Regions from separate parts of the Chromobacterium sp. IIBBL 290-4 genome, predicted to be linked through region 1. Evidence: predicted binding sites of a transcription regulator. Region 1 holds the regulator's gene; the other holds the start of a gene.
What was found. The regulator FNR, encoded in region 1, switches genes on or off when oxygen is low (the NO sensors DNR and NnrR bind a similar motif). The targets are predictions, from matches to a motif close to TTGATNNNNATCAA.
Positions count from the first base shown of each region.

Region 2: a site for FNR is predicted at 2,339-2,352, ahead of NKT35_RS11470 (DUF3820 family protein). Genes of this name have one in related genera too.

Region 1 covers NZ_CP100128.1:2,787,367-2,794,607, forward strand. Annotated here, with positions in the region: gene NKT35_RS12860 (sn-glycerol-3-phosphate import ATP-binding protein UgpC) at 1-121, shown strand, start outside; gene ugpQ (glycerophosphodiester phosphodiesterase) at 105-872, shown strand; gene NKT35_RS12870 (SemiSWEET transporter) at 895-1,152, shown strand; gene NKT35_RS12875 (methyl-accepting chemotaxis protein) at 1,219-3,234, opposite strand; gene hemN (oxygen-independent coproporphyrinogen III oxidase) at 3,456-4,862, opposite strand; gene fnr (fumarate/nitrate reduction transcriptional regulator Fnr) at 4,969-5,715, shown strand; gene NKT35_RS12890 (DUF1853 family protein) at 5,779-6,687, opposite strand; gene NKT35_RS12895 (RNA methyltransferase) at 6,677-7,241, opposite strand, start outside.
Region 2 covers NZ_CP100128.1:2,492,436-2,499,676, forward strand. Annotated here, with positions in the region: gene NKT35_RS11455 (electron transfer flavoprotein-ubiquinone oxidoreductase) at 1-967, shown strand, start outside; gene NKT35_RS11460 (hypothetical protein) at 1,299-1,838, shown strand; gene NKT35_RS11465 (DUF4870 family protein) at 1,859-2,203, shown strand; gene NKT35_RS11470 (DUF3820 family protein) at 2,412-2,624, shown strand; gene ylqF (ribosome biogenesis GTPase YlqF) at 2,627-3,565, shown strand; gene NKT35_RS11480 (hypothetical protein) at 3,639-4,079, opposite strand; gene ruvX (Holliday junction resolvase RuvX) at 4,195-4,635, opposite strand; gene NKT35_RS11490 (YqgE/AlgH family protein) at 4,619-5,179, opposite strand; gene smc (chromosome segregation protein SMC) at 5,318-7,241, shown strand, end outside.

The DNA.
Region 1 (7,241 bases):
GCTGGCCCATGGCCACCGGCCCGAGCCGGGCAGCCGGCTGGAAGTGACGGTGCGGCCGGAGTGGCTGCACCTGTTTGACGCGGAAACACAAGGGAGAATCGCATATGCCGCAGCAGAATAAGCAAGCCTGGCCGTATCCAGAGGCGGTCGCCCACCGCGGCGGCGGCACGCTGGCGCCGGAAAACACCATCGCCGGCTTCCGCGAAGGCGTGCGTTACGGCTATCGCGGAGCCGAGTGCGACGTCAAGCTGTCGGCCGACAATGTCTGCTTCCTGCTGCACGACGACACCGTGGACCGCACCAGCAACGGCAAGGGCGAGGCCAAGCTGAAAACCATGGCCGAGCTGTCGCAACTGGACGCCGGCGGCTGGAAAGGCGCGGCCTATGCCGGCGAAGCGCTGCCGACGCTGGACAATGTGGCGGCCTATTGCCGGGCGCAGAACATGCTGCTGAATATCGAAATCAAGCCCTGCCCGGGACGTTTCGAGGAGACCGGCCGCATCGTCGCGCAGGAAACGGCGCGGCTGTGGCAGGGCGCGCTTGTGCTGCCGCTGCTGTCTTCGTTCGAGATAGACGCGCTGCGCGCCGCCAAGGCCGCCGTGCCGGCGCTGCCGCGCGCCTTCCTGTGCGAGGAGCTTCCGGCCGATTGGCGCGCCATTCTGGAGGAGCTGGACTGCGTGGCCTTGCACTGCGACCATAAAACGCTGACCGAGGCGCTGGCGCGCGAGGTCAAGCAGGCTGGCTATCAGCTGCTGTGCTACACCGTCAACGAGCTGGCGCGCGCCAAGACGCTGCGCGAGTGGGGCGTGGACAGCGTCTGCACCGACCGCGTCGATCTGTTGGCGCCGCAGCGACCCTTATTGGAGCAATAAGCGAAACAATATGAATGGGCAAATGATTGAATGGCTGGGCCTGCTGGCGGGCTGTCTGACTACGATCTCTTTCTTGCCGCAGGTGCTGCGGGTGTGGCGCACGCGGTCGGTGGACGACATCTCGCTGGGCATGTATCTGCTGTTCGTCGCCGGCGTCGCCTTGTGGCTGACTTATGGTTTGCTGTCGCACGCGCTGCCGGTGATCGTCGCCAATGGCGTGACGCTGGTGTTGTCCGGCTCGGTGCTGGCGATGAAGCTGCGTTACCGCCGGCGGGGCTAGCCAAGCCGGCTGATGGAATGCAAAATCCGCTGCGAGCCAGCGGGTTTTGTTTTGTCGAGCGGGCGCTCAGACGGTGAAGCGGGTAGCCACGCCCATCAGCCGTTGCGAGATCGACTGCAGCTCGCTGGCGGTGGCGACGCTGTCCTTTACCGCCTGGGTGTTCTGCTCGGACATTCTCGACACCTGCTCCACATTCTGCGCCAGCAATTGGCTGGCCGAGCTTTGCTCCTGCAGCGAGGTCATGATCTGGGTGATGCTGCTGGTCACATCCTCCACGCAATGGCGGATATTGTGCATGCTGTCGCCGGCCGCCTGGGTGCGTTGCTGCCCGGCCATGATGGCTTGCATGCCCACTTGCATGCTGCTGGTGCCTTTCTGCGCCGCGTTCTGGATGGCGCAGACGATGGTGCTGATCTCGGTGGTGGACAAGGCGGTGCGCTCCGCCAGTTTTCTCACCTCGTCGGCCACCACGGCGAAGCCGCGGCCCATTTCGCCGGCGCGGGCCGCTTCGATGGCGGCGTTCAGCGCCAAGAGATTGGTCTGGTCGGCCACGTCGCGGATCACATCGACGATGCCGGCGATGGTTTGCGATTGCTGGCTCAAATCGTTGATGGTGTCCGATACCGACGACACGTCGCGGACGATGCCGTCCATGCTGGCCGAGGTGGCGTCTATCACCTTGTCGCCGTCGTCGGACTGGTCCGCGGCGTTGCGCGACAGCTTGCGGGCATGCTCGGACTGTTCGGCGCTGACCGACAGGCTGGTGCTCAGCTCTTCTATCGAAGCCGCCATGCTGGAGGCCGCCTCATGCTGCCGGGCGCTGCTGTCGGCTATGCTTTGCGAGCTCTGCGCCATCTCGTCCGCGGCCTGGTTCACTTCGCGCGCGGTTTCCACCATTTGCGAGACGGTGTCCCTGAGCTGGCTGCGCATCTGGCTGATCGTGGCCAGCAAGCTGCTTTCATCCCTGTCGCGCAGCTCTATCCGCGTGTCCAGCCGCCCGGAGGCGATTTGCGCCACCACTTCCTGCACATAGAAGGGCTCGCCGCCCAGCTGCAGGGTGATGGACAGATACAGCTGATGGAACAGGAAGATGGCGGCCAGCATGGCGATGACGCCGATGACGATATAGCGGTTGCGCTGTCCGGCGATGCGGTCTATCCGCTCCTGCAAGAGCTGGTCCAGCTGCTTCAGGCCGACGGCGATATAGGCGGAAACGGCTTGCGCGCTTTGCGCGCTATGGCCGGAAATTTTCAGGCCGCTGGCGCCGGTTTTGCCGGCTACGGCGTCATCGATGGATGCGCCGTGGCTTTTCTGGATGTCGGCCAACTGCGCGCCAAGCGGCGCCAGCTCATTCTTCAAGGCGCTGTTGTAAGCCACCGCTTTGCCGATGTCGCTGGCCAGGCCGTCGCTCATCTCCGCTATCAGCGGCCGCAGCTCGACCAGGCGGTCGCGCTGGGCGGGATCCAGGGCTTGGTTGGCCGAAGGCAGCGCGGCGATGGCGTTGGCTTCGCCTATGTGCGAGATCAGCGTGGTGAGCTTGCTGGTGGCGGCATCCATCAAATAATAGCTGTCGATGTCGGGGTCCAGCGTCAGGTTGGAGTTGTCGCTGATCACGCCGATCAGATTGTTCAGCTTGTCGCTGAAGTCGCCGTAGGCGGCGATGCGTTGCGCCGCTTTCTGGGCGCCGCCCTGCCGCAGTTTGTCCCATGAGGCGCTGGCGTCTTTCCAGGCGCTGTCGCTGGCGAGGTCGGCGCCGATCTTGTCATTGGCCGCTTTCAGCGCCTGCCATTGCGATTCCAGCTGCTGGGCCGCGGCCGGCAGGGCGCTTTTGGCCTGGGCGTCGCCCAGCGCGGCCAGCACGGCGGTTTCCTGAGTTTGCTGGTTTTGCGCCAGCAGGCCGGTCAGGGGCTGCATATAAGCCACGCCGACCCTTTCCTTGGCGGTGGACTCGATATTGTCCTGATTGCTGCGATACAGGCCGTATACCAGATAAAGCAGCGCGATGGCGATAACCAGGCCGATCAGGGCGAAACGCTTGGGGTAGCTAAGGCGCTGCATCAGGCGGACGATGGGGGTGGTCATGGCAGGCTCCTTCCAGCGGCTAGTCCTTCGCCGCAACCGGAATGATGCGAAGCAAGGTGATTCGCTATTCACTGTATGAGTGAATTTGCTTAAGGCAAGAGAAAATCATATCGCGCCGGATAATGGCGAATTTTTGCCATATTCCGGTAGAACGCGCGCGGAGCGGCCAAGTGAAGGCGGGAAGGCGCCAGCCGGCGGGAAGGCCGGCTGGCTGGGGAGGCTTAGATCGTTTTGGAGTAGCGCGCGTGGGTTTGGCGCTCGCGCAGATGGCGATCGAATAGCATGGCGATATTGCGGATCAGGAAGCGGCCTTTGGGCATCACCATCAGGAAGTCGCCGTCGAAGTCGAGCAGGCCTTCTTGCTGGAATTCGCGGATCTTGGGCATCTCGGCGGCGAAGTACTGCGCGAAATTGATGCCGTGGATTTCCTCAAGCGCCTCCACCGACAAGGCGAACCGGCACATCAGGCTCTGGATGATGGTTCTGCGCAACACATCGTCGCTATCCAGCGTCAGGCCCCTGGCCACCGGCAAACGGCCTTGGTCGAGCGCGGCGTAATAGTCTTCCAGCGTTTTTTCATTCTGGCTGTAACAGGAGCCGACCTTGCCGATGGAGGACACGCCGAAACCCAGCATGTCGCAGTCGGCATGCGTGGAGTAGCCCTGGAAATTGCGCTGCAGCCGGCCCTGGCGGAGCGCTACGGCCAATTCGTCGTCCGGTTTGGCGAAGTGATCCATGCCGATGAAGACATAGCCGGCATCGGTCAGCATCTTCACCGCGTCTTGCAGGATATCCAGCTTGACCGAGGTAGAGGGCAGCTCCGACTCATTGATGCGCCGCTGCGGCATGAACACGGTGGGCAAGTGAGCGTAGTTGTACAGCGCCAGGCGATCCGGAGAGAGGTTGAGCGCGGTTTCCAAGGTCTGCAGCATGCTGTCGCGGGTTTGCAGCGGCAAGCCGTAAATCAGGTCCAGGCTGACCGATTTGATCCCGGCTTCGCGGCCCGCTTCAATCACCTGGCGGGTCTCTTCCTCGCTTTGCACCCGGTTCACAGCCAGCTGCACTTCGGGGTTGAAATCCTGCACGCCGACGCTGATTCGGTTGAAGCCATATTCTGCCAGCCGGAACATGGTTTCACGTTCTACCTTGCGCGGATCTATCTCAATGGAATATTCTCCGTCACTCATGAATTCGAAATGGGTCTTCAGAATGCCCATTAGTCTTTCGAGCTGAGCGTCGGACAAAAAGGTGGGCGTGCCGCCGCCAAAGTGCAGCTGGATGGCCTTTTCCCTGCCGCCCAGTTGTTCGGCGACCAGCGAGATTTCCTTCTCCAGGTAGTCCAGGTAGCGGTCGGCTTTGGACTTGTCTTTGGTGATGATTTTGTTGCAGGCGCAGTAGTAACAAACGGTGTTGCAAAATGGTATATGAGCGTATAGTGATACGGGTCGGCGGTTAGCGCCAATCTGTCTCTGTTTCAGCTTGTTTTGATAATCGTCAGGGGTAAAACCCGGCAGAAATCGATCCGCAGTCGGGTAGGACGTGTATCGTGGCCCCGATCCTTCGAGACGCTCGATCAGTTGTCGATCGAACTCGAAATGCGCGGGAGAAAAAGGATGGGTGGTTTTCATGTCGTTTTCAGATGGAAAAACTTCTGGTGGACTGGTAAATTTGCGGAAAACTTGTGAATTCCGTATTGATAAGGGTCAAGCTTCACCAGCTTGCAGCAACCAAAGCATGTCAGAACACAATCATTCCACTTTGCAAACGCTGAAAATTTCCTGCTCCAGCTGCAGCTTGCGCGAGCTCTGCTTGCCGGTAGGCTTGAACCGCGAGGAAATGAGTCAGCTCGATACCGTCATCCGCCAGAGCCGCAGGCTCAAGCGCGGCGAATACCTGTTCCGCAGCGGCGAAGGCTTCAAATCGCTGTTCGCCATCCGCACCGGCTTCTTCAAAACCTGCGTGGCGAGCCAGGACGGCCGCGAGCAGGTGACGGGTTTCCTGATGTCCGGCGAGCTGATGGGTCTGGATGGCATTTCCACCAGCAACCACAGCTGCGACGCCATCGCGCTGGAGGACAGCGAAGTCTGCGAGCTGCCGTTCAGCCGCATGGAAAACCTGAGCCGGGACATCCCCAGCCTGCAGCACCATTTCTATCGCCTGATGAGCCGCGAGATCGTCCGCGATCAAAACGTGATGCTTCTGCTCGGCAACATGAAGGCGGAAGAGCGCATCGCCGCCTTCCTGCTCAATCTGTCGCAGCGCTTGTCTACCCGAGGTTTCGCCGCCAACGATTTCATCCTGCGCATGAGCCGGGAAGAGATCGGCAGCTTCCTCGGCCTGAAGCTGGAAACGGTCAGCCGCACGCTGTCCAAGTTCCAGCAGCAGGGCTGGATCACTGTCGACCACAAGCACATCCAGCTGGTCAAGGTGGACGATCTGAAGAACCTGATCTCCGGCTGCATGCACGCGGGCGGGCACTAAACGCCCGATTGGCCGTGTAGCCAGGAAAAGCAGGCTGAGAAGCCTGCTTTTTTTACGTCTGGCTCAGGCGAGGGCGGCGTCGATGCGGGCCTGCAGCGCGGCCAAGCGCGAGGGATCGGGCCAGCCGGGCGGCGTGATGAAGCCGCGCGCGACTTCTTCCCATTGGCCGTCCGCGCGCTCACGCAGCTCCGCGACCAATTGCGGCGCGGCTTGCTCGGCCAGCATGCGGCGCAGTGTGGCCTGATCCTGGGTTTGCTGCGCGGGCAACAAGGCGGGCGAGAGCCAGCGCAGCTTGGGCAGCCAGGCCCAGCGGGCCTCAGGCTGGTTCTGAGGCCAGGCGGTGTCCAGCGGCGCATGCCAGCCGGTCGGGCCTTGGCGGGCAAGGCGGGGCGTGTCGCTGGGATGGAAAGTCCAGCCGGTGAGGCGGGCCATCGACGCGCAGTCCGCAAAGCCTGCCGGCAGCGTGGTTTTGCCATCCGGCTGGCGAGCCAATGCCAACTGTGTGGTTATTTTGGTCGCTTTCATGGCCCAGGCGTCATGCAGGCTGGGGCCGACGCGGGAGGCGGGCGACTCATCCAGTTGCAGGTAGAATTTGCTGGCGGTTTCCAGGTGCAGCGCTTCGCCGTCCAGCCGCAGCAGGAAGTCGAATTCGCCTAGGGTGCGCCGCTCTCTGGATATGACTTTCAGATTTTCGGCGACCCATTCGATGTGCGGCGTCAGGCGAAACCAGAAGGAAAAAAGCTGCTCGGCATATTTTCCCAGGCGGGTGGCGGGCCGGGCGGCCAGCCAGGTTTCCAGTTCGAGCGGATTGTCATCCAGCCGCCTCAGCAAATCCACGCCGTTTGGACCAAGCAGGCGGGCGGGCTCGATGTCCGCGCCGCAGCGCCAGGGGGAGGGCGAGGCGAGCAGGAAAGCCAAATCGCGCACCGCAGGGCGCGCGAAGTCGGCCAGGTCTAGCAGATCAGTTTTCATCCTTTTTCAGGCTGCCGTCCGCCGTTCTTTGAACTTGCTTGTAGAAGCCGCGCAGGATGTCGATTTCCTCGCGCAGCACGCCGGCGCGGTTGAACAGCGCGCGCATGCGGCGCATCAGCCGCTCGCTGTTGCGGCGCTTGAAGTAGCCGATGTCTTCCATGGCCTGGCCCAGGTGGCCGCACATGCCTTCCACCTCGCTTTGGGTGGCCGCTTCGCCCTCGGCGCGCAGGTATTCCACGTCCACCTCGGTATGGCTGAACAGCTCATAGGTCATCACCTGCACCGCCATCGCCAGGTTCAGCGAGAAGTAGTCAGGGTTGCCGGGGATGGTCACCAGGCGGTTGCATTGTTCCACTTCCTCGATCGACAGGCCGAAGGTTTCGTTGCCGAACACCAGGGCCACCTGTTCGCCTTCGTGGGCGCGGGCGATCAGTTCCGGCGTGGTTTGGCGCGGGGTGGACAGCGGCGTGGTCAGTTCGCGGCGGCGGCTGGTCAGCGCGCAGGCGACGGTGACGTCGGCCAATGCCTCTTGCAGCGAGCCGACCACGGTGGCG
Region 2 (7,241 bases), 290 kb from region 1:
CGGCCACATCACCCACACCGTGGGCTGGCCGCTGGATACAGCTACCTATGGCGGCTCCTTCCTCTATCACCTGGAAGACAATCTGGTGGCGGTGGGCTTCGTGGTCGGCCTGGATTACCAGAATCCCTATCTGTCGCCGTTCGAGGAATTTCAGCGCTTCAAGACCCATCCGGCGATCAAGAAGACCTTCGAAGGCGCCCGCCGCATTTCCTACGGCGCGCGCGCGCTGGCCGAAGGCGGCATCCAGAGCCTGCCCAAGCTGACCTTCCCGGGCGGCACGCTGGTGGGCGACACCGCCGGCTTCCTCAATGTGCCCAAGATCAAGGGCACCCACACCGCGATGAAGTCCGCCATGCTGGCGGCCGAGGCCGTGTTCGAGCTGCTGGGCGACGAAGCGCAGGCGCAAGGCGGCGAGGCCAAGGCCTATTCGGCCAAGTTCAAGCAAAGCTGGGTGCACGACGAGCTGTACAAGGTGCGCAATATCCGCCCGTCCTTCCGTTGGGGATTGTGGCCGGCGATGATTTTCTCGGCCATCGATACCTTCCTGTTCCGCGGCCGCGCGCCGTGGACGCTGCACCACAAGCACGCCGACAACGAAACGCTGCGGCCGGCCAGCGAATTCAGCCCGATCCGCTATCCCAAGCCGGATGGCGTGCTGACCTTCGACCGCCTGTCCTCGGTGTTCATCTCCAACGCCAACCACAGCGAAGACCAGCCGCCGCACCTGAAGCTGAAGGATGCCGCGGTGCCTGTCGCCATCAATCTGGCGCAGTACGATGCGCCGGAACAGCGCTACTGCCCGGCCGGCGTGTATGAAATCGTCGGCCAGGACGAAGGCGCGCCGCGGCTGCAGATCAACGCGCAAAACTGCGTGCACTGCAAAACTTGCGATATCAAGGACCCGACCCAGAACATCAACTGGATGACGCCGGAAGGCGGCGGCGGGCCGAACTATCCGAATATGTGATAGCCGTCATCGCGTCGAATCTAGCCGGGCTCCCCTCGCGGGGAATCCGGCTTTTTTCTGATGATCCTCGCCAAGTCTTGCGAAACAATGGCTTGACGGCGGCCGCCATCGTTGGCAGCATGGGGGATATGCAAGCCCGAAATGTTTTTTTCGCCCACGCCTATTATTGGTACCGCCCCTCCCGGCGGCGCCAGGGATAGGCTCGGCTAAGACGTTCCGAGCGCATACCCGACCATGCCGCCGAATCACCGGCGGCATTTGTGTTTTCTGTTTTGCCAAGCACAAGGGTCTCCGGTAGCGGCCAGCTTTTCAAGCCACAGGAGACTGCATCATGACCCCAGACAGCCTAGCCCTTACTCTCGCCCTCAGCGACCACCCGTTCCGCGCGGACCGGCCGCTGTATCCGGTCGCTCTTGCGACCGATGGCGAGTGGCTGGCTTATCGCCCTGGTTCGCCGCATGGCGCGCCGGCGGATGGCTGCCTGTTGGAGTCCTTGTTGCCGGAAATCCGCCAATTGGCGCTGCACATGGCCCTGCGGCGCGGCCTGCCTGCCGGCGACACCCCGGCGCGCATCGCCGAGCCGGCCGATTGGCTGGCGGCGCGGCTGCTGCTGCTGGAGTGGAAGCAACTGGCGGTGGGATTGGCGGATCTGGCTTTGCTGGACGAGGCGAACCGCCGCGCCGCGAGTTTTGCCGAAGCCGCGGGCTGGACGCGAGAGGCCACGCTGCCGGTGTTGTCCGCTCAAGGGCGGGCGCCGGGGTTGTTGCAGGGCTGGAGCGAGACGGCGATGCCGGAGCATGGCATCATCGAAGGCAGCCAGGCGTTCCGCCGCATCGTGGCGGCGCGCTTCGCGGCGCTGTTCGCCCGTTGATATCAACATAAGGAGACGCGATGGAGCTGGAACTGCTGGATGAGGAAGCGCGCAAGCTCAACAATCTGACGCTGGCTGTGTATATCCTGCAAGCCGTCGGTTTGTTGGCAGGCGTCACCGCGCTGGTGGGCGTGATCATCAATTACGTCAAGCGCGACGAGGTGCGCGGCACGCTGTATCAAAGCCATTTCGAATGGCAGATCCGCACCTTCTGGCTGGCGCTGCTGGGCAATGTGATCGGCGGGGTGTTGACCTGGGTGCTGGTCGGTTTCGTGATTTTGTTTGCGGTGTGGGTGTGGTACATCTACCGAGTCGTGAAGGGTTTCCTGTACTTCAACGACCGCAAGCCGATGCCGTTTCAATGAAAAGGCGGGCGCCGAAGCGCCCGCAAACGGCTCTGCGCGAACCGGAAAAAAACGGCCGATGAAGCGTCGGCCCGAATTGCTGTGAGGCCATGCTAAACCGATAAAGGCCGCCGCGCCGCGAAACCCGCGCGCCGCTTGTTCCGCGTCAAGCCTGGCAGCAAGCCGCCGGCTTTGGCACAATGCGCAACCGCCATCTATACCTGCCATCATGCAAGCCGAAGATCTGATCGCCCTCACGACCCGCGCCATGCCTTTTGGCAAACATAAAGGCACGCTGATTTGCGAGCTGCCGGGCAATTATCTCAACTGGTTCGCCCGCGAGGGATTTCCGCCGGGCGAGATCGGCCGTTTGCTGCAATTGATGCAAGAACTCGACCACAACGGTCTGACTTATCTGCTGGACCCGATTAGAAAGCGTTAACAATGGCAATCCAATGGTTTCCCGGCCATATGAACAAGGCGCGCAAGGATGTCGCCGAGCGCCTGAAAGATATCGATGTCGTCATCGAGCTGCTGGATGCCCGCCTGCCGGCCTCCAGCGCCAACCCGATGCTGGCGCGGATGGCCAAGGGCAAGCCGCGGCTGATGATTCTGAACAAGCAGGACCTGGCCGATCCGGCCGCCACCGAGCAATGGCTGGCCTGGTATCGCGCCCGCAAGCAAACCGAGGCGCTGGGCCTGGACGCCGGCGAGCGCGCGCCGGCGCAAAAGCTGATCGCCGCCTGCCGCGCGCTGGCGCCTAACCGCGGCGGCCTGGAAAAGCCGCTGCGGGTGCTGATTTGCGGCATTCCCAATGTCGGCAAGTCCACCTTGATCAACAGCATGTCCAGCCGCAAGATCGCCAAGACCGGCAATATGCCGGGCGTTACCAAGAATGAGCAGCGCATCATCCTGGCCGACGATTTCGAGCTGTACGACACCCCTGGCATGCTGTGGCCGAAGATCGAAGTGGAAGAGGGCGGCTACAATCTGGCCGCCAGCGGCGCGGTAGGCCGCAATGCCATGGATGAGGAAGAGGTGTCGCTGGAGCTGCTGAAATACCTGCTGGTCCATTATCGCGCCGAGCTGGCCGCCCGCTACAAGTTCGACGTGGAAGAGCTGGACGGCGCGCAGGATTGGCAGGCGCTGGAGCTGATCGGCCGCCGCCGCGGCGCGGTGATTTCCGGCGGACGCATCAATATGCAGAAGGCCGCCGAGATCGTGCTGACCGACTTCCGCGACGGCCAGACCGGCCGCATCACGCTGGAGCGCCCGGAGGAGTGGGCGGTGTGGGAGAAGCGCGCCAAGGAAATCGCCGCCCAGCGCGCTGCTGAGCGCGAAGCGCGGATGAAGGAAAAAGAAGGCCGCAAGGGCAGCCGCTGAGCGCGCCATCTATGGCTGTCAAACAAACAGGTCCGGCTTGCCGGACCTGTTTGCTTTGGAGCGTGCGCGCGATTCAGGCGATGATATCGACGATATTGCCGTTGGTGCTGTCGGCCACGGCTTGGCCTGCCAGCGCCGGATTGCTTTGCAGAATGGTCGCCCAATTGCCGTTGAGGCTGGAGGAGGCGCTGCTGGTGGCGCCCAGCGTTTGCGACAGGATTTGCTGATCGGTGCTTTGCGCCGCGGTTTCGCCGCTGCTGGGGCTCAAGGCGCTGCCTTGCAGCGTGCCGGCGGTGGCCATTCCATTAAGCAGTCCCGCCGCATCGTAAGTGCCGGTGTCGGTGCTGCCGCCGCCCAGCAGCACCACGGCGCTGGATTCTTGCGCCAACTGCGCGGCTTGCGCCGCCAAGGCCGCTGTGGCATTGCCGTTTTGCACCACTGGCGACGGCAGGGTGCCGCCGTTCAGCAGTGCCGAACTGGCCATCGAAATTTGCGCTGTCTGGCTGATGGACATGAGGCCTCCCGCTGAAATGCTATCTTCCAGCTGTAGTATCGGCAGGATGGGCCTTGGACTCAATAGCGATTAACAGATTCTTGCAAAACAAGGGCTTAAGGTTTGTGCCGGATGCTTAAACCTCTGTGCCCGGCTGCTCGAACCAGCCGGCCAGAATGGCTTGGGCGGCCACCTGATCCAATGCCGGTTTCTGTTTGCGGCCTTTCTTGACGCCGGCTTCTTCCAGCATTTGCTCGGCGATGACCGAGGTGTAGCGCTCGTCCACCAGCCATACCGGCAGCCCGAAGCGGCCTTTGAGCCGGTTGGCGAAGCGGCGCGACAGCGCGCTCATCTCATGTTCGACGCCGTCCGGGTGCATGGGCAGACCCACCACTAATTGTTGGGGATGCCACTCTTCTATCAATTTGGCGATAGCGGCGAAACGCTCGTCCGTGACAGGCGTGTCTATGGTGGCCAGCGGATGGGGAATGCCGAGCAGCGTCTCCCCGACGGCGACGCCGATGCGGCGCTCGCCGAAATCAAAAGCCAGTGCGCAACCTTCAGGCATGGCCGACATCCGAGGAGAGTAGCGAGGGATCGAAGCCGAGCAGCGCCATGGCCGCGTCGTAGCGGTCTTCGCAGGGCAGTTCGAAGATGATGGCGGGTTCGGCCGGCACCGTCAGCCAGCCGTTGTCGCTGATTTCCTGCTCCAGCTGGCCGGCAGACCAGCCGGCGTAGCCGAGGGAGATCAGCAGCTTCTCCGGCTTGTTGCCTTCGGATACCGCCGCCAGCACGTCCTTGGAGGTGGTCAGCGCGATGTCGTCGGTGACCATCAGGCTGGATTGCCAGTTGCCGGCCGGCTGGTGCAGCACGAAGCCGCGGTCCGGCTGCACCGGTCCGCCGAAGTAAACCACGCCGCTGCGGGTGTCTTCGTCGTCCAGCGGCAGGTCGATCTGATCGAACAGCTGCGCCATGGCGATGCCGGAAGGCTTGTTGATGATCAGGCCCATGGCGCCGTGTTCGCCGTGCTCGCAGAGATAAACCAGCGATTTGGCGAACAGCGGATCGCCCATGCCGGGCATGGCGATCAGGAAATGATTGCTCAGCGATAGAGATTCCATACGGGCATTATGGCACAAGTGTCCTTGCCGCTGGCTAGCCGGCTTGACGACATTTTTCCGCCGGATTCGCGCGCGGCCCCGCAGTTTGCCATGGCCTGATAAAATGAACGGTTTGCTCCCTTTCGCAGCGAGGATGTTTTGCGCCTGACCCATATCAAGCTCGCCGGTTTCAAGTCATTCGTCGACCCCACCAGCATCGCGGTGCCGGGCCAACTGGTGGCGGTGATCGGCCCCAACGGCTGCGGCAAGTCGAATGTGATCGACGCCGTGCGCTGGGTGTTGGGCGAGTCCTCGGCCAAGCAGCTGCGCGGCGAATCCATGCAGGACGTGATCTTCAACGGCTCGTCCTCCCGCAAGCCGGTGTCGCGCGCCTCGGTGGAACTGGTGTTCGACAACGCCGACGGCCAATTGACCGGCCCATGGGGCCAGTACGCCGAAGTGGCGATCAAGCGGGTGCTGACCCGCCAGGGCGAATCCAGCTATTACATCAACAACCAGCAGGTGCGCAGGCGCGACATCACAGACCTGTTCCTCGGCACCGGCGTCGGCGCGCGCGGCTACGCGGTGATCGAGCAGGGCATGATCTCGCGCATCATCGAGGCGCGGCCGGAAGAGCTGCGCGCCTATCTGGAAGAAGCCGCCGGCGTGTCCAAGTACAAGGAGCGCCGCCGCGAGACTGAAAACCGCCTGTCCGACACCCGCGCCAACCTGGAGCGCATCGCCGACTTGCAGCAGGAGCTGGAGCGGCAGGTGGAGCGTTTGTCCGAGCAGGCGGAAGTGGCCGCGCAATACCACGACATGCGCGGCGCGCTGACCCACAAGCAGAACCTGCTGGCGCTGGCGCGGCGCGAAGAGGCCGCCCGCGGCGAGGCGCATGCCCGCGGCGAACTGGCGCGGATCGAAACCGAAGAGGCCGCGCTGGAAGCGGCGGTCACCCATCTGGAAGCCGAACAGGAAACGGTGCGCGAGCAGCATTTCGCCGCCAGCGACGCGGTGCACGAGGCGCAGCAGCATCTGTTTGAAGCCAACGCGCAACTGGCGCGGCTGGAAGAGGCGCAGCGCCACCGTGAGCAAAGCCGGCAAAGGCTGGAGCGCGATCTGCTGTCCGCCCGCGGCGAGCGCCAGCAACTGGCCGACAACCGCCAGCAAGTGGAGGCCGAGCTGGACGACTGGCTGCCGCGGCTGGAAGAGGCGCAGTTGCGGCAGGAAGAAGCGCAGATGGCGCTGGAAGACGGCGCCGACGAACTGCCCACCGCCGAGGCGGGTTTCCGCCAGCTGGACCAGCAACAGGCACAGATGGTCGCGCAGCAGGCCAATCTGACGCGCGAACGCGATCTGTCGCGCCAGAAAATCGAACACTGGCAGCGCGGCATGCAGCAATTGGCCGGCCGCGACGCCGCGCTGACGCGCGAGCTGTCTGATCTGAATTTGCCCGAACATCATGTGCTGGAGGCCGCTCAGCAAGAAGTGGACAAGGCCAAGGCTGCGCTGGACGCGGTGCGGGCGCGGCTGGTGGCGGACGAAGCCAAGCAGGCGGACCTCGCCGCCGAGCGTGAAAAGCTGGATCAGCAATTGTCGGCCAAGCGCACCGAACTGGCGCGCGCCGAAGCCGAAGCCGCCGCGCTGGCGGCCTTGCTGCAGCGCGAAGCGGCGGATGAGCAATTGGCGGCCTGGCTGGACAAGCAAGGCCTGGCCGACGCGCCGCAGCTGTGGCAATCGCTGCAGGTGGACAAGCGTTGGCAGCAGGCTTTGGAAGCGGTGCTGGGCGAGCGCCTGTCCGCGCGCGCCGCCAGCGTGCCGGCCGAGCAGCCCCCGGCGGCGCTGGCTCTGGTGGATGGCAAGCGCGCCGTCGCGGCAGGCTTGCCTGCGCGAAGCTGGCCGGCGCTGTTGGCCGAGGTCAAGGCGCAAGCGCCGTTCGATGCCGCGCTGAGCGACTGGCTGGCTGGCGTTTATCTCGCCGATACGCTGGATGCCGCCTTGGCGCGCCGCGGCGACTTGGTGGCGGGCGAATGCTGGCTGACGCCGGAGGGGCATAGGGTAGATGCTGTCAGCGTGCGTTTTC